Regions from separate parts of the Arthrobacter sp. Y3225116 genome, predicted to be linked through region 1. Evidence: predicted binding sites of a transcription regulator. Region 1 holds the regulator's gene; the other holds the start of a gene.
The links. The regulator Rex, encoded in region 1, represses fermentation and respiration genes when NADH is low (regulators of the CRP and FNR family bind a similar motif). The targets are predictions, from matches to a motif close to CTTGTGAANNNNTTCACAAG.
Positions count from the first base shown of each region.

Region 1 (10,878 bases):
CAAGGCGGCACGCCGCCGGTGTTGCTTACAGTAAAGGAACAGTGCGTAATGGCTGACGAGAACAATTTCTCGAGTGTGCGCTTCTTGACGGTGTCGGAAGTGGCCGCGGTCATGCGCGTGTCCAAGATGACCGTTTACCGCTTGGTGCATTCGGGCGAGATGCCCGCCGTGCGCTTTGGACGTTCCTATCGGGTGCCCGAATCGGCCGTGGAGGAGTACCTGCGCGGAGCCGTGATCGACCGGGAGACCGGGACGGCCTGACGCTCCGGAGCGAGCCGGCTGCCGTCCGGCGGTCAAAGCGGGGGGTGCGGAGGCGGTACCCTGTTAAGGAACGTTTTACGTCATCGTCGAAAACCGTGAGTTGACGTGTGCCCCGCCGGGCACCGGCAGCTGACGAAACTATCAGTGAATGAGGGACTCGTGGGTTCAGTTATCAAGAAGCGCCGCAAGCGTATGGCCAAGAAGAAGCACCGTAAGCTGCTTCGCAAGACCCGTCACCAGCGCCGCAACAAGAAGTAGGACCGACAACCGGTTCCCAAGCTTCCAAGGCCCGCCAGGAAACTGGCGGGCCTTGTGCCGTTAACCGGTTTTCATCCCCGTAGGCACGTGGGTCCGGCCGTTACGCCGCCGGCCGCCGGAATCTGTTGACCCCGCGCCAGAGACCGTAGACCGCGCCGGCACCGGTGGCGGCCTTGAGGCCCAAGGTGGCCGCCCGACGGCCGCTCCTGTAGTCGTAGACCGGCCAGTTGTTCTCCCGGGCGTGCCGGCGCAGCCTGGCGTCCGGGTTGATCGCCACCGGGTTGCCCACCAGGGTCAGCAGCGGGACGTCGTTGTAGGAGTCGCTGTAGGCCCAGCAGCGCGCCAGGTCCAGGCCCTGGCGGATGGCCAACTCCTCCACCGCGATAGCCTTGGCCGGTCCGTGCAGGATGTCCCCGATGAGCCGTCCGGTGTAGGCGCCGTCTTCGGTTTCGCCCACCGTGCCCAGGGCGCCGGTCAGGCCCAGCCGGTCGGCGATGACGGCGGCCACCTCAACCGGCGTGGCCGTGACCAGCCAGACCTTGCGGCCCACCCGCAGGTGTTGGTCCGCCAGCGCCCTGGTCCCGGGCCAGATCTTGGAGGCGATGACTTCGTCGTAGACCTCGTCGCCCAGTTGTTTGACGTCGTCGCTCAGCAGGCCGGTGGCAAGGGCCAGCGCCGTGTCGCGGATGGACTGGATGTCCTTGAGGTTCTCTCCCCGCATCAGGAAGCGGGCCTGCTTGAAGCCGAAGCCGGCAGCGTCGCGCATCCGGAAGGCGCCGCTCTGGTACATCTTGCGGGCCACGTGGAACAGGCTGGCGCCGCGCATCAGGGTGTTGTCGACGTCGAAAAATGCCGCTTCCGTCCCCGGATCCGTGGAGACCGAGGCGCGCTGTGCATGGCCGGCGGCGGTCTTGGGCATGCTTCGAGTCTAACGAGGCGCCGGGGATTGTCCGTTCACCGCCACCGGCCGCTACCGTTGAAGGCATGAGTGGATCCGACACCGGCCCCGGGCACGAACTGGTGCTGCTGACCAAACCCGGCTGCCATCTGTGCCAGGCGGCACGGGAGACCGTCGGGAGCGTTGCGGGCGAGCTCGGTCTCGCCTGGGAGGAGAAGAACATCCTCGAGGACCCCGAACTCGAGCGGCGCTTCGCCGAGGAGATCCCCGTGGTCATGATCGACGGCGTCCAGCGGGACTTCTGGCACATCGATCCGGACCGGCTGCGACGGCTGCTCACACAGTAGCCCGGTGCGGTCCGGCCGGCGTCACAGGAGTTGGAGAGCGGCGCGGGGCAGCTTAATCTTGGGGAGACACAAGCCTGCGGTTGGACAGCCGCCGGCGGCACCCAGGACCCGGAACGGCTGGAAACGGCACGGCCGGAGCCCCGCAGCAGGCATCGGAGCGACAACAGTGACCCACCTCCCGGATACCGAGGCTGCCAAGCCATCCGGCCACGAGATCCCGCCGGCCGCGCTCGCACGCCTGACCATCTACCTCCGGGCCCTGAATTCGCTGGTGTCCGAGGGCACGGAACGCATATCGTCCGAGCAACTGGCCGAGGCCGCCGGCGTGAGCCCGCCCACCCTGCGCAAGGACCTTTCCTACCTCGGGTCGTTCGGTACCCGCGGTGTGGGCTACGACGTGCGGCTCGTCGGCCAGGAGATTGCCGCGGCCCTGGGGCTCACCCAGGACTGGAAAGTCGCGATTGTCGGCATCGGCAACCTGGGCCGGGCCCTGGCCGGCTACTCCGGATTCACCACCAAGGGGTTCGGAGTCGTGGCGCTCTTCGACGCGGATCCGCAGGTCGTGGGGTCGGAGGTCTCCGGGATGCGCGTCAGCCCGATCGGTGACTTGGAACTGATCCTGCGGCAGACCGGCGCCAACATGGCGGTCCTGGCCGTGCCGGCGGGTGCTGCCCAGGGGCTCTGCGACCGGCTCGTCGAAGCCGGCGTCACGAGCATTCTCAGCTTCGCGCCCGCGGTGCTGCAGGTTCCGCCATCCGTGCAGCTGCGGAAGGTGGACATGGCCACCGAACTGCAGATCCTGGCCTACCACGCGCAGCGGGCGCAGGCGACGGAGCACAGCTGAACACCGCGCCCCGCGGTGTTCCGGCCGCCAGGCGGCCGGAACACGCTTCCGGTCAGCGGCCGTAGACGCCGAACTTGTGCGCCTTGGTGGCCTGGAAGAACCTGTTCGACGCCGGCAGGAACAGCAGCACGATCGCCGCGATGCCCAGCAGCACCGACAAGGTGCCGAACCAGATGTTGAAGAGTCCGAACAGCGACAGCGCGGCGAACACCGCGCCGGTGATCCGGGCCCAGTTCTTGCCCGCCTTCACGCCGAAGGCCACCATCAGGTACAGCCCGACGGCGATCACCGCGGTGATGACGATGAACACTCCCGCCGTACCGCTCATCATTTCCGCCAGCTCGGCGTCGGAGAACTGGCCGCCCTGCTCGCCCAGGGCCTCGCGGACCGACGGGTCGTTGAGCACCGTCGCCATGGTGCCGTCCAGGTCCGCCAGTTCCGTCAGCATTTCGATGGCGGTCAGCACGGCGGCGGCAATGATCAGCCAGAAGGCGATGACGACTTCGCGCGGCGCCGTGGGCTTGGCGGCGGTCTGCGCCTGCCCGCCGGGGTAGCCGTACTGGCCGGGCACGGCGTTCTGGTAGCCGTACGGCTGCTGCCCGTACTGCTGGCCGTACGGGGACTGTCCCTGCTGACCCTGCCCGTACTGCTGGCCGTACGGGGACTGTCCCTGCTGGCCCTGCCCGTACGGCTGCTGTCCGTATGGCTGTCCGGGCTGCGGCGGGTTCTGCCCGTACTGTCCGTACTGCGGGGCGTTTTGCCCGTAGGGAGGCTGATCCGAGCCGGGCTGCTGGGGCGCGTTCTGGCCGTATTGCGGCAGGTTCTGCCCGTACCGGGGCTGTTCCTGGCCTCCGGGCCGGCCCTCCCCGTCACCGGGCTGGTTCGGTTCGTTTTCTGGGGTGCTCATGGCCGGTTCCTTTTCATCTCATCCACACGGGTCGCCCTCCGAGCGGCCGGCCTGCGCGCCGGCCGCAGAGGTGCTTGGCAGCTGTTAAGGCAACACTACAATGCAGGCCAGCGCCGTGTCGGTCGGCCTGAAGGATGATTTTCTTCCCGGGCGGCCCGCCGCGGCCAGACCCTACACCCGCGCGGGCGGACAGCGGGGCTTTTGGGCAAACACCGGCGGTTTGAGACACTTGTACCCATGCCCGAAGCTACCGTCCACCTGCTCCGCCACGGCGAGGTCCACAACCCCGACCGCGTGCTGTACGGCAGGCTGCCGAGCTTCAGGCTGTCGGCGCTGGGCCAGGAGATGGCCGAGTGTGCCGCCGGCTACTTTTCCGAACGCCGCGACGACGGCGCCACGATCAGCTACCTGGTGGCCTCGCCGTTGACCCGGGCCCAGGAGACCGCGGCCCCGACCGCCAAGGCGCTCAACCTCGAGATCGTCACCGACGAGCGGATCATCGAAGCCGAGAACCACTTCGAGGGGCTGGCGGACATCCGCTCGCACCTGAACCAGCCCCGGCACTGGCCGCACCTCTACAATCCCTTCCGGCCGTCCTGGGGGGAGCCGTACGCGGCGCAGGCCGCCCGGATGCGCAAGGCCATCGACGACGCCCGCCGGATAGCCGTGGAACGCGGCGGGGAGGGCGCCGAGGCGGTCCTGGTCAGCCACCAGCTCCCCATCTGGGTGACCCGGCTGGCCTCCGAGGGCAAACGGCTCTGGCATGATCCCCGCCGCCGCCAGTGCACGCTGGCCTCGGTGACTTCCCTGGAGTTCGACGGCGGCCGCCTCGCCGGGGTGCGCTACGCCGAGCCGTGCGCCCACCTGCTGCCCGGTGCGGCGAACCTGCCCGGAGCATAATAGAATTACTACGCGTTGTAGAAGTGGGACACCCCCAACCCCACGAAGAAAAGTGTGACTGTGACTGCCGATAACCCCCGTTCGTTCAATCGCCGTACCGCGTTCAAAGTCGGTGCGGGGCTGCTGGGCGCCCTCTCGCTCGCCGCCTGTTCCGTCGAGGATCCGTTGGCCCAGCAGGCCAACGCCGGCGACAACAAGAACTACATTGCCGGCGACGGTTCGGTCACCGAGTACGCGCCGGACTCGCGCGGCGAACCCGTCCAGCTGACCGCCAAGCTCTTCGACGGCACCACCGTCGATGCGGCCGACTGGGCCGGCAAGGTGACCGTCCTCAACTTCTGGTACGCCTCCTGCGCGCCCTGCCGGCTGGAAGCTCCGGACCTGCAGGCGCTGAGCGAGGAATTCGCCGACGGCGCCCGGTTCTACGGCGTCAACATCCGGGACGAGCGCCCCACGGCAGAGGCCTTCGAGCGCAACTTCGGGGTGACGTATCCCAGCTTCATGGACAAGAACGGCGACGTCCTGCTGGCGATGACCGCCTACGTGCCCCCGCAGGCCGTCCCCACCACGCTGGTGCTGGACAAGGAGGGCCGCGTCGCCGCCCGGATCCTGGGCGTGGCGGACAAGGGCACGCTCCGGGCCCTGATTAAAGACGCAGTGGCCGCCTAACAATGGGGTGGGCGACGGCCGCGCTGCCGATGACTGTGGGCGGCGCCTTCGGCGACACGGTGCTCAACGGCTCCGTGCTGCTGGCAATCCCCGTGGCCATGCTGGCCGGGCTTGTCTCCTTCCTGTCCCCGTGCGTGCTGCCGCTGGTGCCCGGATACCTGGGCTACGTCACCGGCCTGACCGGCGTGGACCTTGAACGCCAGCGCCGCGGCCGGATGTTCGCCGGCATCGGCTTGTTCGTGTTGGGCTTTTCCATCGTCTTCGTGATCATCGGGGCGATCTTCGGCCAGCTCGGAGCCTGGCTGAAGGGAAGCGAAGCCGGCTGGGTCACCCAGGTGCTGGGCGTCGTCGTCGTCGCCATGGGCATCATCTTCATGGGCGGGCTGTCCTACTTCCAGCGGGACCGCAAGATCCAGTCGCGGCCGCCGGCCGGGCTGTGGGGGGCACCGGTCCTCGGCATGACGTTCGGCCTGGGCTGGGCGCCCTGCATCGGCCCCACCTTCTCGGCCGTGCAGGCGCTGGCCTACTCGGGCGGCGCCGACGCGGCCAAGGGTGCGTTCCTGGCCTTCGTGTACTGCCTGGGGCTGGGGGTTCCGTTCCTGCTGATCGCGCTCGGCGTGCGGCGGGGGATGGGCGCCATGGCGTTCTTCCGCCGGCACCGGTTGTTCCTGCAGCGGGCCGGCGGCGCCATGCTGGTGGTTTTGGGCCTGCTGATGGCCAGCGGGCTGTGGGGAGACTGGGTGACGCAATTGCAGGACTGGTTTGCAAATGAAGTGAGGCTCCCGATCTGATGAGTCAGACACCCGAAGGCGCTGGACGCCACGACGAAGCCGGTGCCCCCGCAGCGGCCGGACCGGGCACGGACGGCGGCGGCCCGACCATGAAGGACCGCCGGCCCGCCAACGACCGGAAACGCAACCGCGGCCGGGACGACGTTGCCGTCCCCGCGCTGGGTTTCGCCGGCATGCTGCGCTGGGCATGGACCCAGCTGACCAGCATGCGCACCGCGCTGTTCCTGCTGCTGCTGCTGGCCGTGGCCGCGGTGCCCGGCTCGCTGTTCCCGCAGCGCCCTGCCAACCCCGCCGTCGTGACCCAGTACATTGCGGACAACCCCGAGGTCGGGCCGTGGCTGGACCGCTTCCAGCTCTTCGACGTCTACTCCTCGGTGTGGTTCTCCGCCATCTACCTGCTGCTCTTCCTGTCGCTGATCGGCTGCGTCATCCCGCGCGCCATCCAGCACTACAAGGCCATGCGGTCGCAGCCGCCCAGGACTCCCCGCCGGTTGTCCCGGCTGCCCGAGTACGGGTCCATGGCGGTCCCCGCGGACGCCGGCGTTTCCGCGCGCTCTGCCGTCGAGGACGCCGCCCGCCTGCTGAAGCGCCGCGGCTACCGGGTGGATGTGCGCGACGCGGACACCGACCGGCCCTCCGTGGGAGCGGAGCGCGGCTTCGCCAAGGAAATCGGCAACCTGGTCTTCCACACCTCGCTGATCGGCGTGCTGGTGTCGGTCGCCGTCGGCGGGCAGTTCGGCTACACCGGCCAGCGGATCCTGGTCGAGGGCGAAACGTTCGTGAATTCGCTCATCGGCTACGACAACTTCAATCCGGGAACCGGGTTCACCGAGGACCGGCTGGAGCCGTTCTCCATGCGCCTCGACGAGTTCGATGTGGTCTTCGACCGGGAATCACCGACCCACTACGGCCAGCCGCTCGACTTCACCGCCACGCTGACCGTGCGCGCCGAGCCGGGGGCGCCCGAGGAACAGCAGGTGCTGAAAATCAACCACCCGCTGACCCTCGGCGGAACCAACGTGTACCTCATGGGCAACGGCTACGCGCCGGTCGTGACCGTCCGGGACGGCGAGGGCAACATCGCCCACCAGGGCCCCGTCATCGCCATCCCTAACGACGGCGCCTACACCTCCACGCTGGTGATCAAGGCGCCGGACGCGCAGCCGGAACAGCTGGGCTTCGTGGGGTTCTTCCTGCCGACCGCGATGGAGGGCGAAGACGGGGTGGCCTACGGCAGCGACCCCGATCCCATGAACCCGCGGCTGTACCTGAACTCCTACTACGGGGACCTGGGCCTGGACAACGGCGACCCCAAGAACGTCTACGTCCTGGACACCACCGAGCTGACCGTCCTCAACGACCGCAACCAGGAGGACGGGGGCATCGAACTCGCCGCCTACGAAACGGCGGAACTGCCCAACGGGATGGGCAGCGTCACGTTCGACGGCCTCGTCCGCTATGCGGCGCTGGACATCCACCATGATCCCGGCAAGGTCGGCGCCCTCGTGTTCTCCTCGCTGGCCCTTGCCGGCCTGGGCGCCTCCCTGTTCATCGGCCGCCGCCGCGTCTGGGTGCGGGCCGGCACCCACGAGGACGGCCGCACCATGGTCGAATGGGGCCTGCTGGCCCGCGGCGAGGACCACCGGCTGGCCCCGGAAGCGGCCGCCATCAGCAAACTCCTCCGCACCCAGTGGCTGACGGATGCCGCCCCCGGGGCGCACAATAGCAAGAGCGCCGCCGGCGTTGACAACCACTAAGGACATCTCTTCCCATGCCCACGATTGACCAGACCATGGCCCAGTACAGCGAGCTGTTCATCCTGCTCGGTGCGATGGCCTTCACCGTCGCCTTCATCGCCTTTTGCTGGGACCTGGTGACATCCAGCAAGACCATCAAGGCGGTGGAAGACAGGCTGGCTGCCGGGCACGACGCGGCCGAGCAGGGCGTGCTCGTCGGTGCCGCCGGTGCGGCGTCGACAGCTGCGGGCGGGAGGGCAGCCGGCGCGGGCACCGGCGTCGAGATGGCCGCCGACTCGATGAACTACGGCAAGGAACGCCGTGCCGCCGCCCGGATCGGCGTGGCCCTGAGCGTGCTGGCCACCGTCATCCTGGCCGCCGGCGTGGTGGCCCGGGGCCTGGCCGCCCACCGCGTGCCGTGGGGCAACATGTACGAGTTCTGCACCACGGGTGCGCTGATGGTGGCAGTGGTCTACCTGATTGCGCTGACCCGCAAGGACCTTCGCTTCCTCGGCTCGTTCGTGATCGGCCTTGTGGTCATCATGCTGATCGCCGCGTCCATCGGTTTCCCGACGCCGGTGGCCCACCTCGTGCCCGCCCTGCAGAGCTACTGGCTGATCATCCACGTCTCGGTCGCAGTGCTCGCCTCGGCGCTGTTCACGCTGACGTTCGCCATGTCCGTGCTGCAGCTCGTGCAAGCGAAACGCGAGGCCCGCGGCCGCGCCGGCAAGGCGGACAAGCTGGCCTTCATGCGGCTGGCTCCCTCGGCACTGACACTGGAGAACGCGGCCTACCGGCTCAACGCCGTGGGCTTCGTGTTCTGGACCTTCACGCTGGTGCTCGGCGCGATCTGGGCCGAACAGGCCTGGGGCCGCTACTGGGGGTGGGACACCAAGGAAGTGTGGACCTTCGTGATCTGGGTGGTGTACGCCGGGTACCTGCACGCCCGCGCCACCCGCGGCTGGACCGGTACCCGCGCCGCCTGGCTGTCCATCGTCGGTTACCTGTGCGTGGTCTTCAACTTCACGATCGTGAACGTCTTCTTCGCCGGCCTGCACAGCTACGCCGGGGTCTAGGACAGGCCGGCAGGATCGGCCGAAGGACCGCGGCACCGAATCAACAGAAGGACCGCTGCCCAACAGAAGGCCCGCGCCTCCGACTCAACAGAAGGCCCGCCACCCCATCGGGGCGGCGGGCCTTCTTCGGGTCCGGGGACTGGCGGGAGCCGGACGCCGGCGTCCGGTCGGCGGGCGCCTAGCGGGGACCGTTCTCCGGGTCGTCTTCGCTCAACTGGCGGTCGTCATGGGCCGCGGGCTTGTCCCCGCCGCCGTGCTTGGGGTCCTCGCGCTTCTTGAGCTCCTGCTCCTTGCGGTTCAGTTCCTCTTCACGCTGCTTGGCGCGGCGCTGCGCATCGAGCGTGCGCAGGAAGGCGATGTCATCGTCCGGGGCCACGGGGCGGGGAGCCTGCTGGGCCTGCCGTCCGCCCGACCTGGGCCGGCCCCATACGAACCACATCAGGGCTCCGATCAGGGGCACCAGGATGATCGTGAGGATCCATCCCGGTTTTGAGATACTGCGCACCTCATGCGGCCGCGACCGGATGCACTCGATGAGGGCATAGATCACCACCGCGAGGGCCAGCACCGCGAGCAGGACATAGAGACGGACCATGAATCAATTGTAGGTGAGCGTTAAGCCGGGGGCTGAGGAATTGTGGGACCGTCCGGTCGATCTCGCGCGCAGCGTAAACTTGAGGCGTGGCTTTTTGGAAATTCAGCGCCCTGCGTCTCGGCATCATGGCCGTCATCTTTGTCATCTGCCTCTTTTTGAGGCTGGGTGTCGTCTACTCGGCCCTCGCCGCAGCGATCATGGGCTGGTGCATCACCTACCTGTTCTTCCGCAAGATGAGGGACGAAGCGGGGGCGGCACTGGCGCGCCGGTTCTCCGCCGGCGCCAAGGCACCGAGGACCTCCACGGAGATTTCGGACGCGCTGGCCGAGGACGCCGCCGTCGATCAGCACGGCGAACTGAACGTGGATTCCTACCGCAGGCCCCGGGACGCCGGGCAGAAGCCGGACGGCACTCGGCCCGGGGACGGCGGCTGACCTAGCTTCAGTCCGGACGGCACCGGCCCGGGGACCGGGGCCGGCCCGGCTACCGGCGAGCCGCCACAGCGTGGGCTACCGGCGAGCCGCCATAGCGCCGGCTACCGGTCGGCGGCCGGCTACGACAGCCGGCTCAGCACCACGCCCAGCGCGAAGGCGGTGGCGAACCCGAGGTTAATCAGCCCGGTCTGCTTGAGTACCGGGATGAGGCTCTCGCGCTTCTTGCCCTTGAGCATCAGCCAGCTCGGCGTCAGGCACGCCGGCACCAGCAGCAGCACCAGCAGGATCCACGGGAAGTCGTAGACCATGATGAGCGGCAGCAGGAGCGCCACCGCGAGCATCATGACGTAGCTGACGCGCGCCGCCTCGTCGCCCATCCGGACGGCCAGCGTCAGTTTCCCCACCTCGCGGTCCGTCGGGATGTCGCGGACGTTGTTGGCCATCAGCAGTGCGGTGGCGATCAGGCCGGTCCCGACCGCGCCGAGGAAGGACGGCCAGCTGACCTGCAGGGCCTGCGTGTAGGTGGTCCCCATGGTGGCCACAATGCCGAAGAACAGGAACACGTACACTTCGCCCAGCCCCCGGTAGCCGTAGGGGTTGTTGCCGCCGGTGTATCCCCAGGCGGCGATCACGCAGCCCACGCCCACCAGCAGCAGCGGCCAGGTCTGCGACAGGATGATCAGCGCGAGCCCCGCCACCATGGCCAGCCCAAAGCTGGCGAACGCGGCGGCCTTCACCGCTTTCGGCTTGGCCAGCCCGGACCCGGTCAACCGCAGCGGGCCCACCCGCACGTCATCGGTGCCGCGGACGCCGTCCGAATAGTCGTTCGCGTAGTTCACGCCCACCTGGAACAGGACCGCGATGAGCGCCGCGAGGAGGGCATGCAGCGGCCGGAAGGAACCCAGGTCGTAGGCGGCCGCGCTGCCGATGATCACCGGAGCGACCGCCATCGGGAGGGTGCGGGGCCGTGCCCCTTCGAACCATTGCCCGGCTGTAGCCACTGTGGAGAGTCCTTACCTGTGGGGGTTCATGCATCGTGGGCTGCGGGCAGCCGCAGCACCGGTCTATTCTCGCCCATCGAAGCGGAGCATCCGTGCAGCCGTCGCCGCAGGAGTGGCCGATGTCACGGCGACGGCGGTTTCCCGCCACGGGAGCCGCGGTC
Region 1 covers NZ_JBNHGL010000071.1:1,758-12,635, forward strand. Annotated here, with positions in the region: gene AC5RV2_RS08855 (helix-turn-helix domain-containing protein) at 49-261, shown strand; gene AC5RV2_RS08860 (30S ribosomal protein bS22) at 421-519, shown strand; gene AC5RV2_RS08865 (HAD family hydrolase) at 620-1,438, opposite strand; gene AC5RV2_RS08870 (glutaredoxin family protein) at 1,504-1,764, shown strand; gene AC5RV2_RS08875 (redox-sensing transcriptional repressor Rex) at 1,931-2,608, shown strand; gene AC5RV2_RS08880 (hypothetical protein) at 2,661-3,515, opposite strand; gene AC5RV2_RS08885 (histidine phosphatase family protein) at 3,753-4,415, shown strand; gene AC5RV2_RS08890 (TlpA family protein disulfide reductase) at 4,470-5,084, shown strand; gene AC5RV2_RS08895 (cytochrome c biogenesis CcdA family protein) at 5,087-5,875, shown strand; gene resB (cytochrome c biogenesis protein ResB) at 5,965-7,632, shown strand; gene ccsB (c-type cytochrome biogenesis protein CcsB) at 7,647-8,687, shown strand; gene AC5RV2_RS08910 (PLD nuclease N-terminal domain-containing protein) at 8,866-9,282, opposite strand; gene AC5RV2_RS08915 (DUF4229 domain-containing protein) at 9,369-9,716, shown strand; gene AC5RV2_RS08920 (1,4-dihydroxy-2-naphthoate polyprenyltransferase) at 9,836-10,717, opposite strand.

Region 2 (10,654 bases), on a different contig from region 1:
AGGTAGGAGAACGGGTTCTTCATCACCGGGGAGTAGTAATCGTTGGAGCCCGGCACGAACACGCCCGGAACGTCCATCAGCGGTGCCAGCGAGTCCAGCAGGGGCTGTACGGCGTCGTGATGGCTGAGGTTGTCGCCGGTGTTGACCACCAGGTCCGGTTCCAGCGACGCCAGCTGCCGCAGCCACCTCTGCTTCAGCGTCTGCCCGGGAGTCATGTGGATGTCGGACACGTGCAGGATCTTCAGGGGGCCTCGCCCGGCGGGCAGGATGGGCAGCGTTTCTTCGCGGACCTTGAAGAGGTTCCGCTCGATAACGGAGCCGTAGACGAGCGCGGCCCCGCCCGCGGCCGTGGCCCCAAGGGCCAGGGTGCCTGCGGTCCGGAGCCGTGCTCGCAGCAAGTCAGTGTCCACGGTTAGTTGTCGTCTCCTCCGCCGTTTCCGTTGCCTCCGCCGTTGCCATTACCCCCGCCGTTTCCGTTGCCTCCGCCGTTTCCGTTGCCGGAATCACCGGAATCGCCGGAATCACCGGAGTCGCCGCCCGAATCCCCGTCGTCGCTGCTGTCGCTGGAATTCGAGTTGTTGTTCGACTCGGCGGGTGCCGGGGTCTGGACCGGCCGGGGCGGATACATCATGCTGCTCGGCGCGGAGCCGAAGCTGCCCGTCTTGTACAGGCCGGCGACCTTCTCCATGTAATCGGTCCACTGCCCGCCGGCGATGGTCGCACCGTCCACGTAGTCGCGCGTCACGCCGTTGATCGGGATGTTGTTGATCGACTTGTAGGCATGAGGGTTGCCCACCCAGGAAGCAGTGGAGATGCCCTTGGTGTAGCCCACCGTCCAGGTGTACTCAGACTTGTCGGTCGTGCCGGTCTTGACAGCGGCGGGAACACCAATCGGATGGATTCCTCCCAGCTGCAGGTTGACCAGGTTCTCCAGCGGGACGCTGACGGCCGCGGCTACCTCCTCCGAAATCGCCCGTTCACAGGACTTCTTCGGCACCTCGTACTCGTTACCCTGGGCGTCGGTCACGGAGGTCAGCGCGATCGGCTTGCAGTACACGCCGCCGTTGGCGAACGCCGCGAAAGAAGCCGCCATCGTCATCGGGGACACGTTGGTCGTGCCAATGATGAAGGACGGGTGCTCAATGCTGATCGGTTCCTTGTCCGTCGCCGTCCGGACGCCGAGGCGGGTTGCCGCATCCTGGATGTCACAGAGGTCCAGCTGCGCGGCCATGGCAGCGGTAGCGGAGTTGATCGACCAGGTCAGGCCTTGGCTGGCGGTCATGGTCCGTTCGAAACCGGGCAGCGCATTCTGGAAGTCCCACTCGCTGAACCAGGCGTCCGGAGGCAGGCAGCTGGCGTTCCAGTTGTACTGTGCCGGGTACTCCGTCCGGCGGGCGTCGACCGATGCGTTGAGCGCCTTGCCCGCTTCGAGCCAGGCGACCATGGTGTAGGGCTTCATCGTGGAGCCGGGCTGCCAGCCGTTGCCGCCGCCCATGTCGGCGTCGACGTTGTAGTTCAGCTCCGTGTTGGCCGCGCCGTCTTCGGGGCTGTAGTTGGTGTTCTGGGCCATCATCAGGATGTTGCCGGTGCCGGGTTCAATCGAGACCATGGACGAGCCGACGCCGGACTCATCGCCCACGGGGACTTCCTGCTCGATCTGCTTCTGGCCTTCCTTCTGGAGGCGGGAGTCGAGCGTGGTCTTGATGGTGAGGCCGCCACGGGCCAGAAGCTTCGCCCGCTCGGTGGAGTCCGCACCGAACGCGTCGGACTGCATGATGGCGTGCTGCACGTAGCTGCAGAAGTAGTCGGCGAAGTTTGCCGCGACACAGCCGGAACGTACCGGCTTGAGGTTCAGGTCCAGGTCGCTGGCAACGGCTTTGTCGTACTCTTCTTGGGTGATCTTGCCCGCATTGCGCATGGCTGCCAGCACCGTATTGCGGCGCTCCACCGTGGCTTCCGGGTTGTTCACCGGATTGAAGTAGTTGGGCGACTGCACCATGCCGGCCAGCATGGCCGACTGCTGGATGTTCAGCTTGGCCGCCGGGACACCGAAAAAGGTCTTCGCAGCGGCTTCAATGCCGTACACCTGGCCGCTGAACAACACGATGTTCAGGTAGCCCTGCAGGATCTCTTCTTTGCTGAATTCCTTTTCGACGGCGATGGCCAGCTTCGCCTCGCGCAGCTTGTCGCCGATGTCTTTGGTGCCGCTGATGGTCAGCTCTTCGGCCCCCTTGCCCGCGGAAGCGCCGGCGTCGATCAGCACGTTGTTCACATACTGCATGGTCAGCGTCGACGCGCCCTGCAGGTCCCCGCCGGCCATGTTCGTCACCGCCGCACGCATGATGCCCTGGGGGTCCACACCGTTGTGCTCGTAGAAACGCACATCCTCGATGGAGATGATGGCGTCCTGCATGTGCTGGGACACCTTGTCCAGGGTCACCGGGACGCGGTTTTCGGCGTAGAACGTGGCAATCAGCTTGCCGTCGGCGGAGAGGATCCGCGACGGCTGGGACAGCGGCTGCGTCTGCAGTTCGTCCGGCAATTGGTCGAAGTATTCGATCGATGAGGTTGCCCCGACACCGGCCACGGCTGCGGCCGGAACCAGCAGACCGGCTGCGAGCACGCCGCAGAGCGCGCTGATACCCAGGAAGCCAACAACTTTGCCTAGGGTGGTCGCAGTGTCGAAGAAGGGGGATTTGCGAGCGGCCATGGGGTTCAGTTTACAAGCAAGCGCTACCCTTTGAGTTATGACCAAATGGGAATACGCGACAATTCCGCTCATTATCCACGCGACCAAGCAGATTCTTGACCAGTGGGGGGAGGACGGCTGGGAGCTCGTCCAGGTGTTCCCCGGTCCGAACGGAACCAATCCGGTTGCCTATTTGAAGCGGGAGAAGCAGTAGCCATGACGGAAACCACTGAGGCCCGGAAGTCCACCGTCGAAGAGCGGTTGGCCGGCCTGGGACTGTCCCTGCCGGACGTGGCAGCTCCGGTGGCCGCCTACGTCCCGGCGGTCGTCTCCGGGAACTATGTGTACACCTCCGGGCAGCTGCCGTTCGTCAACGGCGAACTCCCGGCCGCCGGCAAGGTGGGCGACGGCGCCAGCCTGGTCAGTGCCGACGAGGCGAAAAACCTGGCCGCGACGGCCGCCGTGAACGCCTTGGCGGCGGTCAAGAGCGTCATTGGTGACCTGGACCGGATCACCCGGGTGGTCAAGGTCGTCGGTTTCGTGGCCTCCGATCCGGCATTCACCGGCCAGCCGGGTGTGATTAACGGCGCCTCCGAGCTGCTGGGGCAGGTCCTCGGCGAGGCCGGCGCGCATGCCCGTTCCGCCGTCGGCGTGGCCGTGCTGCCGCTGGATTCGCCGGTCGAGGTAGAACTGATTGCCGAATTCAGCTAGTCCGCTTCGCGAGGAGCAGCGGCTCTTCCCCGTGGCGCCGGACCAGCTGGGCGCGGCCCACAGCTGGTTCCACCACGGGGAACGCACGCCGCGCAAGCCCCGGATGGCGTCCTCGGTCGTCCTCGTCCGGGACGGCGCGGCCGGCACGGAAACGTACCTCGGCTACCGGTCGGGGTCCTCTCCGTTGGGCACGGTGGCCTTTCCCGGCGGCAGCGTGGAGGAGAGCGACGGCGACCCTGTGACCTGGTACGGTCCCTCGCCGACCAAATGGGCCGAGATGCTAGGGCTGGACGACCACCGTTTGGCCCACGCCCACGTGGTGGGGGCCATCCGCGAGCTGTTCGAGGAAACCGGCGTGTTGCTGGCCGGTCCTGATGAATCCACCCTGCCGGAGTCCACCTCCGGAGCCGACTGGATGCGGACCCGCGAGGCCGTCGCCGACCAGGAGGTGTCCTTCGGCGAAGCGCTCGGCAAGCGCGGGCTCGGCGTCCGCACCGACTTGCTCAAACCCGTGGCCCACTGGCTCAGCCCCGATTTTGCCCATCGACGCTTCGACACGCGCTACTTCGCTGCGGCCCAGCCGGCCAATCAACGGCCGTCCCTGCTGGAAAGCAAGGGCGTGTGGGCCTCCTGGCTGCCGGCGCAGGAACTGATGGCCGGGCGGACGACCACGGCGCTGGGCGATCTGGTGGACCAGCCCGACACCCGCGGGCTGACGTTCAGCGAGGTGACCTCGCCCGCGGTGGAAATCATCGTGGAAAAGATCGCCGGCGCCCGCGGCTGCATCGCCTACCTCTCGCACAAGCGCCCGCAGCGGCTCTACCACCCGGAACTGATCCAAGTCGACGGGGTGCCCATGCTGCAGGTGGCGGCCAACTCGGCCACCGAAGGCGGTGCCGCCCAGCGGGGACGCTGAGCCGCTCCGCCGACACGGACCCCAGCCCCGACGGCCCGTGCCGGACGGCCAACGGCACCTACCTCGCAAGCCACAACGACGGCGGGGGCCCACCATCGGTGAGCCCCCGCCGTCGTACTTTTCGGTCGAAAATCAGCGCGAACGCTGGCGCAGCCGCTGGATGTCCAGGATGACTACCGCGCGCGCTTCCAGGCGCAGCCAGCCGCGCTGGACGAACTCGGCCAGCGCCTTGTTGACGGTTTCACGGGAGGCGCCAACCAGCTGGGCCAGCTCTTCCTGCGTCAGTTCGTGTGCCACCAGGATGCCGTCCGTGGCGGGGCGGCCGAAGCGGTCGGCCAGGTCGAGCAGGGCCTTGGCCACGCGGCCCGGAACGTCGGAGAAGACCAGGTCGGCCAGCGAGTCGTTGGTGCGGCGGAGGCGGCGGGCCAAAGCCTGCAGCAGCTGCGCCGACACCTCGGGGCGGGTCTCCAGCAGGCCGCGCAGGTTCTCGTTCTTCAGCCCGGCGAGGCGGGTCTCGGAGACGGCGGTCGCGGAGGTGCTGCGCGGGCTTGGGTCGAAGAGGGCCATCTCACCGAAGAGCTCGCCCGGGCCGAGGATGGCCACCAGGTTCTCGCGGCCGTCGGCAGCGGTGCGGCCCAGCTTGATCTTGCCGGAGACGATGAAGTAGAGCTGGTCGCCCTGGTCACCTTCGCGGAACACCGATGCGCCGCGGGATAGGTCGACCTCGGTCAGCTCGTCGGTCAGCGCGGCGAAAACGTCGTCGTCAAGAGTGGCAAAAAGAGGTGCGCGGCGAAGGATCTCTACGTCCATGAATTCTCCAAGTTAGTACTGTTCGGCTGGGGTTCAAGCTGCTCTCCCGTGGGGGCACTGTTTTCCATTTTGCCGTATGTAAAGCCCGTGTGACATCTTCCACAAGGCTTTTCGCTCCCAGAGGAGAAAAGCGCCGGCATCGAGCACCGGCACGGGCTGCCGGAGGTGACAACCGTCAACGGCGGTTGATAATTCCCGCGGGCGAACCGCCTAGACTAATGCACATCCCACCGCAACGGAGAATGAGTGATTTTCGGCCTGACCATCCTGGACGTTGTCCTGCTGCTGATCCTCTTGGCGTACCTGGTCTCAGGTCTGCGCAAGGGGTTCCTGCTCACCCTCGGCGGCATCGCCGGCATCGCCCTGGGAGCGGTGGCAGCCTTCTTCGCCATCCCCCTGGTCAGTGAGTGGGTACCCGACAGCGCCTGGCGGCTGACCGCAGCCATTGCCGTGGCCATCTTGCTCGTGGTGCTGGGGCACGCCCTGGGGACGGGTATCGGCGCGGCCATCCGGCGCCGGATGGACTTCCCGCCGCTGCGGCCGCTGGACCGGCTGCTGGGCGGCGTGATGAACCTTGCCGTGACCGCGCTGGTGATCTCCATGCTGGCGTTCAGCCTGGGCACCATGGGCGTGCCGTTCATCTCGCAGCAGATTGCCGCGTCCAAGGTGATCGCCTCGATCGAAAACCTCACCCCGGATCCGGTGAAGGCATGGGCGGCGCAGGTGCGCTCGATCGTTGTGGCGGACGGCATCCCGCTGGTCCTCGACCCGCGCGTGCCGCAGGAGTCGGCGCCGGTTCCCGATGCCAGCACCGATACCGCTGCCCTGAACGAGGCGGCGGCCTCCGTGCTGCGGATCGCGGGCACGGCCTTCCAGTGCGGGCAGAACCAGACCGGGTCCGGCTTCGCGGTGGCCCCGGACCGCGTGCTGACCAACGCCCACGTGGTGGCCGGCGTCAACGAACCTGTGGTGGAGGTTGCCGACGGCCGGGTGCTGCCCGGCCGGGTGGTGTTCTTCGACCCGGTGCGCGACCTGGCCGTCCTGGCCGTGGACGGGTTGGACGTGCGGCCGCTGCCGCTGGGGGGCGAACTGTCCGAAGGCGACCTGGCGGCGTTCCAGGGTTACCCGGCCGGCGGCCCCTTCCAGAGCAAGCCGGCCACCGTGCAGGGCCGTTCGCAGGTGCTGGTGCAGAACATTTACGGCGCGGACCCGTCGTCGCTCGAGGTCTACACGCTGGCCGCGAACGTGCAGCAGGGCAACTCCGGCGGACCGTTGCTGGATGCGGACGGAAACGTGGCCGGCGTGGTGTTCGCCAAATCCACGGAGAACGTGCCGGTGGGCTACGCCCTGACCCTGGCGGAGGTCCAGCCGGTCGTCGACGAAGCCCTGGGCTATCAGGAGACCATCTCCGCCGGCCAATGCGTGACCCGCTAGCGGCTCTCCTGCGGTAGCCACTCCAGGAACTGGCCGTGCGGACCGCTGACCGCCACGGGGCGCCCGTTGTGCGAGAGCAGGAAGCGGCCCCGGCGGGTCCGATCGTCCAGGCCGGGAATGCCGGAGTCATCATCCGGCACCGGCATCACGCCGGGACCTTCGTGCGCGAGCCAGTGCACGCCCCGCTCACGGATGAGCCCCTCCACCAGGGTGCGGAACCGACGACGGTCCTCTTCCGGCAGGTAGGCCAGCACCGCCGAATGGAAGACGACGACGGCGGCATCCCCGGGTGCCTGGGCCACCAGCGCCGGCAGCTGCTCGATCAGGTCGCCGGTCACCAGCCGGACCGGTGTGCGGCGGGCAACCTCGATGGCCTGGTGCAGCCGACGGACGCGGAACTCCTGGCCCGGCCAGATCAGGGCCTCGAGCCAGGCGACATCGTCGGGATCGTTAAGGTCCAGCGGATTCAGATCGACTCCGGCGCGCCAGCAGATTTCGGGCAGCGACTCGGGCAGCGGCGGACGGCCGGAGGTGGAGCATTCCAGCAGCGGAGGCTGCGCTTCAGCGCCGGCGGACGCGGCTTGCGCCCCGGCCCCGGCGTATGCGGCTTCCGCGGTCTCCGCCCCGCCCCGAGCGGACGCGGTTTCCGCCGTTTCCGCCCCCGTCCCAGCCACGGCGGCAGGCGAGGACCGTGGCGCGAGGACCGCACCGCCGTCGTACTGGTAGCGGTACAGGTCCGGGTAGAGCAGCAGCCCCGCCGAGGCTCCCACCTCGATCAGCGCCAGCGGCTTGGCTTCGGAGGCGGCGATGGCCGCCAGGGACGGCAGGAAGACGGCGCAGCGGCCGGGTTCATTGGTCTGCGTGGTGCGCGCCAGTGCCACGTCCCGGACCGAGTCCCACCGCGACAGCAGGAAGTCGCGGAAACCCGAATACTCCGTGGCGCCGGCGCCGGCGCCAAGCGAGCGGGCGGCGGCCAGGATCAGGTTGGGCTGGCGCTTCGACGCGGGCAGGGCGTCGATCAGCGCCAGGACCTCGGGATCGTCGCTGATGCCCAGGGCCCATTCGACGTACACCGGGGACTGGCCTGCGGCCTCGTGCAGGCCGAAGTTCCGGTACCAGCCGGCGGTGTCCCCTCGCTGTCCACCCATCGCGCCGTGCCGCCCTCTACAGGGCCTCGGTCAGGTATTCGACCGCCAGCCGGTAGCCGGTGATGCCCGCTCCGGCGATGACGGCGTCCGCGATGCCGGAGATGTAGGAGTGGTGGCGGAACTCTTCACGCCGGTGGATGTTGGTGATGTGCACTTCGACCACCGGGAGGGCCACGCCGGAGAGGGCGTCGCGCAGTGCCACGGACGTGTGGCTGTAGCCGCCGGGATTGATGATGATTGCATCGGCCGTGCCGCGGGCGGCGTGAACCGCGTCGATCAGCTCCCCTTCATGATTGGACTGCACGCACTCCGCGGTCCAGCCGCGGGCGGCCGCGGCGTCGGTGGCGAGCCGCTCGACGTCGGCCAGCGTGGCGGTGCCGTAGACGTCCGGCTCGCGCGTGCCCAGCAGGTTCAGGTTGGGGCCGTTGAGGATCAGGACGCGGCGGGTGCCGGGGATGTCTGCAGTCATGCCTTTTACTATGCCTCAATCGCGTCCCGGTGGAGCTGACCTGTTGCAGGCGGGGCGTCCAGGCCACAGTGTAATGCCGGGCCCGCCCGCCGCCGGGGGCAGCGGGCGGGCCCGGCATTCAGTTGGCTGTCCGGCAGCCGACTGTCTGGCTGTCAGGCCTTAAGGGAGGTCGCGATCTGCTGCATGACGGTGTTGTCGGCCAGGGTGGTGGCGTCGCCGACCTCGCGTCCTTCGGCCACGTCCTTGAGCAGGCGGCGCATGATCTTGCCGGAGCGGGTCTTGGGCAGTTCCGGCACCACCAGGATGGTGCGCGGCTTGGCGATGGGCCCGATTTCCTTGCCCACGTGCGCGCGGAGGGTGGCGACGATGTCCTCGTGTGAGCCGTGCTGCGTGGCTGCTTCGCCGCGCAGGATGACGAACGCGACCACTGCCTCGCCGGTCGTTTCGTCCTTGGCGCCGACGACGGCGGCCTCCGCGACGGCGGGATGGGAGACCAGCGCCGACTCGATTTCGGTGGTGGAGAGGCGGTGGCCGGAGACGTTCATGACGTCGTCGACCCGGCCGAGCAGCCAGATGTCGCCGTCCTCGTCCTTCTTGGCGCCGTCGCCGGCGAAGTACATGTTCTCGAACCGGGACCAGTAGGTTTCCTTGAACCGTTCCGGGTCGCCCCAGATGCCGCGCAGCATGGCCGGCCAGGGCTCGCGGATCACCAGGTAGCCGCCGTGGCCGTCCGGGACGGACTCGCCGAGTTCGTCCACGACGTCGACGGCGATGCCCGGGATCGCGACCTGGGCGGAGCCGGGTTTGGCGGCGGTGATTCCGGGCAGCGGGGCAATCATGTGCGCACCGGTTTCGGTCTGCCACCAGGTGTCCACGATCGGTGCCTTGTCGCCGCCGATCACCCGCCGGTACCACATCCAGGCCTCCGGGTTGATGGGTTCGCCAACCGAACCGAGCACTCGGATGGAGGACAGGTCGTACTTGGCCGGAATCTCCTCGCCCCACTTCATCATGGTGCGGATCGCCGTCGGGGCGGTGTAGAGGATGGAAACCTTGTACTTTTCCACGATCTCCCACCAACGGCCCTGGTGCGGGGAATCGGGGGTGCCCTCGTACATCACCTGGGTGGCGCCGTTGATCAGCGGCGCGTAGGTGACGTAGGAGTGGCCGGTGACCCAGCCGATGTCCGCGGTGCACCAGAACACGTCCGTCTCCGGCTTCAGGTCGAACACCACCTTGTGCGTGTAAGCGCACTGCGTCAGGTAGCCGCCGGTGGTGTGCAGGATGCCCTTGGGCTTCCCGGTCGTGCCGGAGGTGTAGAGGATGAACAGCGGGTGCTCTGCGTCGTGCGGCACCGGCGTATGCTCGGCGGACGCCGTCTCCACCGTGTCCGCCCACCACACATCGCGCCCCTGCTGCCAGTCCACCGGCTCGCCGTTGCGCTTGACCACCACCACGTTGGTCACCGTGTGTCCGGGGGCGGAAAGGGCCTCGTCCACGGCGGGCTTCAGCGGCGACGGCTTGCCGCGGCGCCAGGTGCCGTCGGCGGTGACCACCAGTTTGGCCTCGGCGTCGTCGACGCGGGAGCGCAGCGCGTCGGCGGAGAAACCGCCGAACACCACCGAGTGCACCGCACCGATCCGGGCGCAGGCCAGCATAGTGATCACCGCCTCGGGGATCATCGGCAGGTAGACGGCGACCCGGTCACCCTTGGCCACGCCCAGGGACTCGAACGCGTTGGCGGCCTTCTTCACCTCCTCGGTCAGCTGGGCGTAGGTGTACGTGCGGGTGTCGCCGGGCTCGCCTTCGAAGTAGATCGCCACCCGGTCGCCCAGCCCGTTCTCCACATGCCGGTCCAGCGCGTTGTACGCCGCGTTCAGCTCACCGCCGACGAACCACTTGGCAAACGGGGCGTCCGACCAGTCCAGCGCCTGGTTGAAGTCCGTGTCCCACGAGAGAACCTCGCGGGCCTGCTTGGCCCAAAATGCCGGGCGGTCCGCCTCTGCGTCCGCGTAAACGTCCTGTTTGGCTACGGCCGCGGCGGCGAATTCAGCGCTTGGCGCAAATCTACGGTTCTCGTGGAGCAGGTTTTCCAGGGCGTCGCCGGTGGCGGCGGTCGACTGCGTTGCGTTGGCTTCAGACATGTGGGGGCCCCTTCGTCGTGCTGGGTCATTGGCGTGCCCCCGGCTTTGTCCGCCGGGCGCACCTGCTGCTGCCAGCCTAATCCTTTGCGCGCCGGCAGCGGTGTTGAGCGTCACACTGCACGATGTAAATGGAGGTGAATCTGCGGTGAACGGCACCCGGTGCCGCCGTCGCCCGCGGGAATCCGGCTAGTGAAGGGTGGGTTCCTTGACTACGCTGAGACCAGCGCCAGAAGGTTGCACGGCGGCCCAAGCCCGCGGTGCAACCGTAACGACCCACGGCGGGCCCGGCCCGCGCTGCAACCGTAACGACCGGAGGATCGAAGATGTCCCAGA
Region 2 covers NZ_JBNHGL010000073.1:1,304-11,957, forward strand. Annotated here, with positions in the region: gene AC5RV2_RS09010 (metallophosphoesterase) at 1-410, opposite strand, end outside; gene AC5RV2_RS09015 (transglycosylase domain-containing protein) at 413-2,710, opposite strand; gene sp36 (Sp36 family protein) at 2,748-2,903, shown strand; gene AC5RV2_RS09025 (RidA family protein) at 2,906-3,400, shown strand; gene AC5RV2_RS09030 (NUDIX hydrolase) at 3,384-4,316, shown strand; gene AC5RV2_RS09035 (Crp/Fnr family transcriptional regulator) at 4,449-5,126, opposite strand; gene AC5RV2_RS09040 (MarP family serine protease) at 5,376-6,560, shown strand; gene AC5RV2_RS09045 (DUF2332 domain-containing protein) at 6,557-7,708, opposite strand; gene aroQ (type II 3-dehydroquinate dehydratase) at 7,725-8,177, opposite strand; gene acs (acetate--CoA ligase) at 8,330-10,321, opposite strand.
Region 2: the regulator Rex is predicted to act here: its motif matches at 5,213-5,232, upstream of AC5RV2_RS09040 (MarP family serine protease).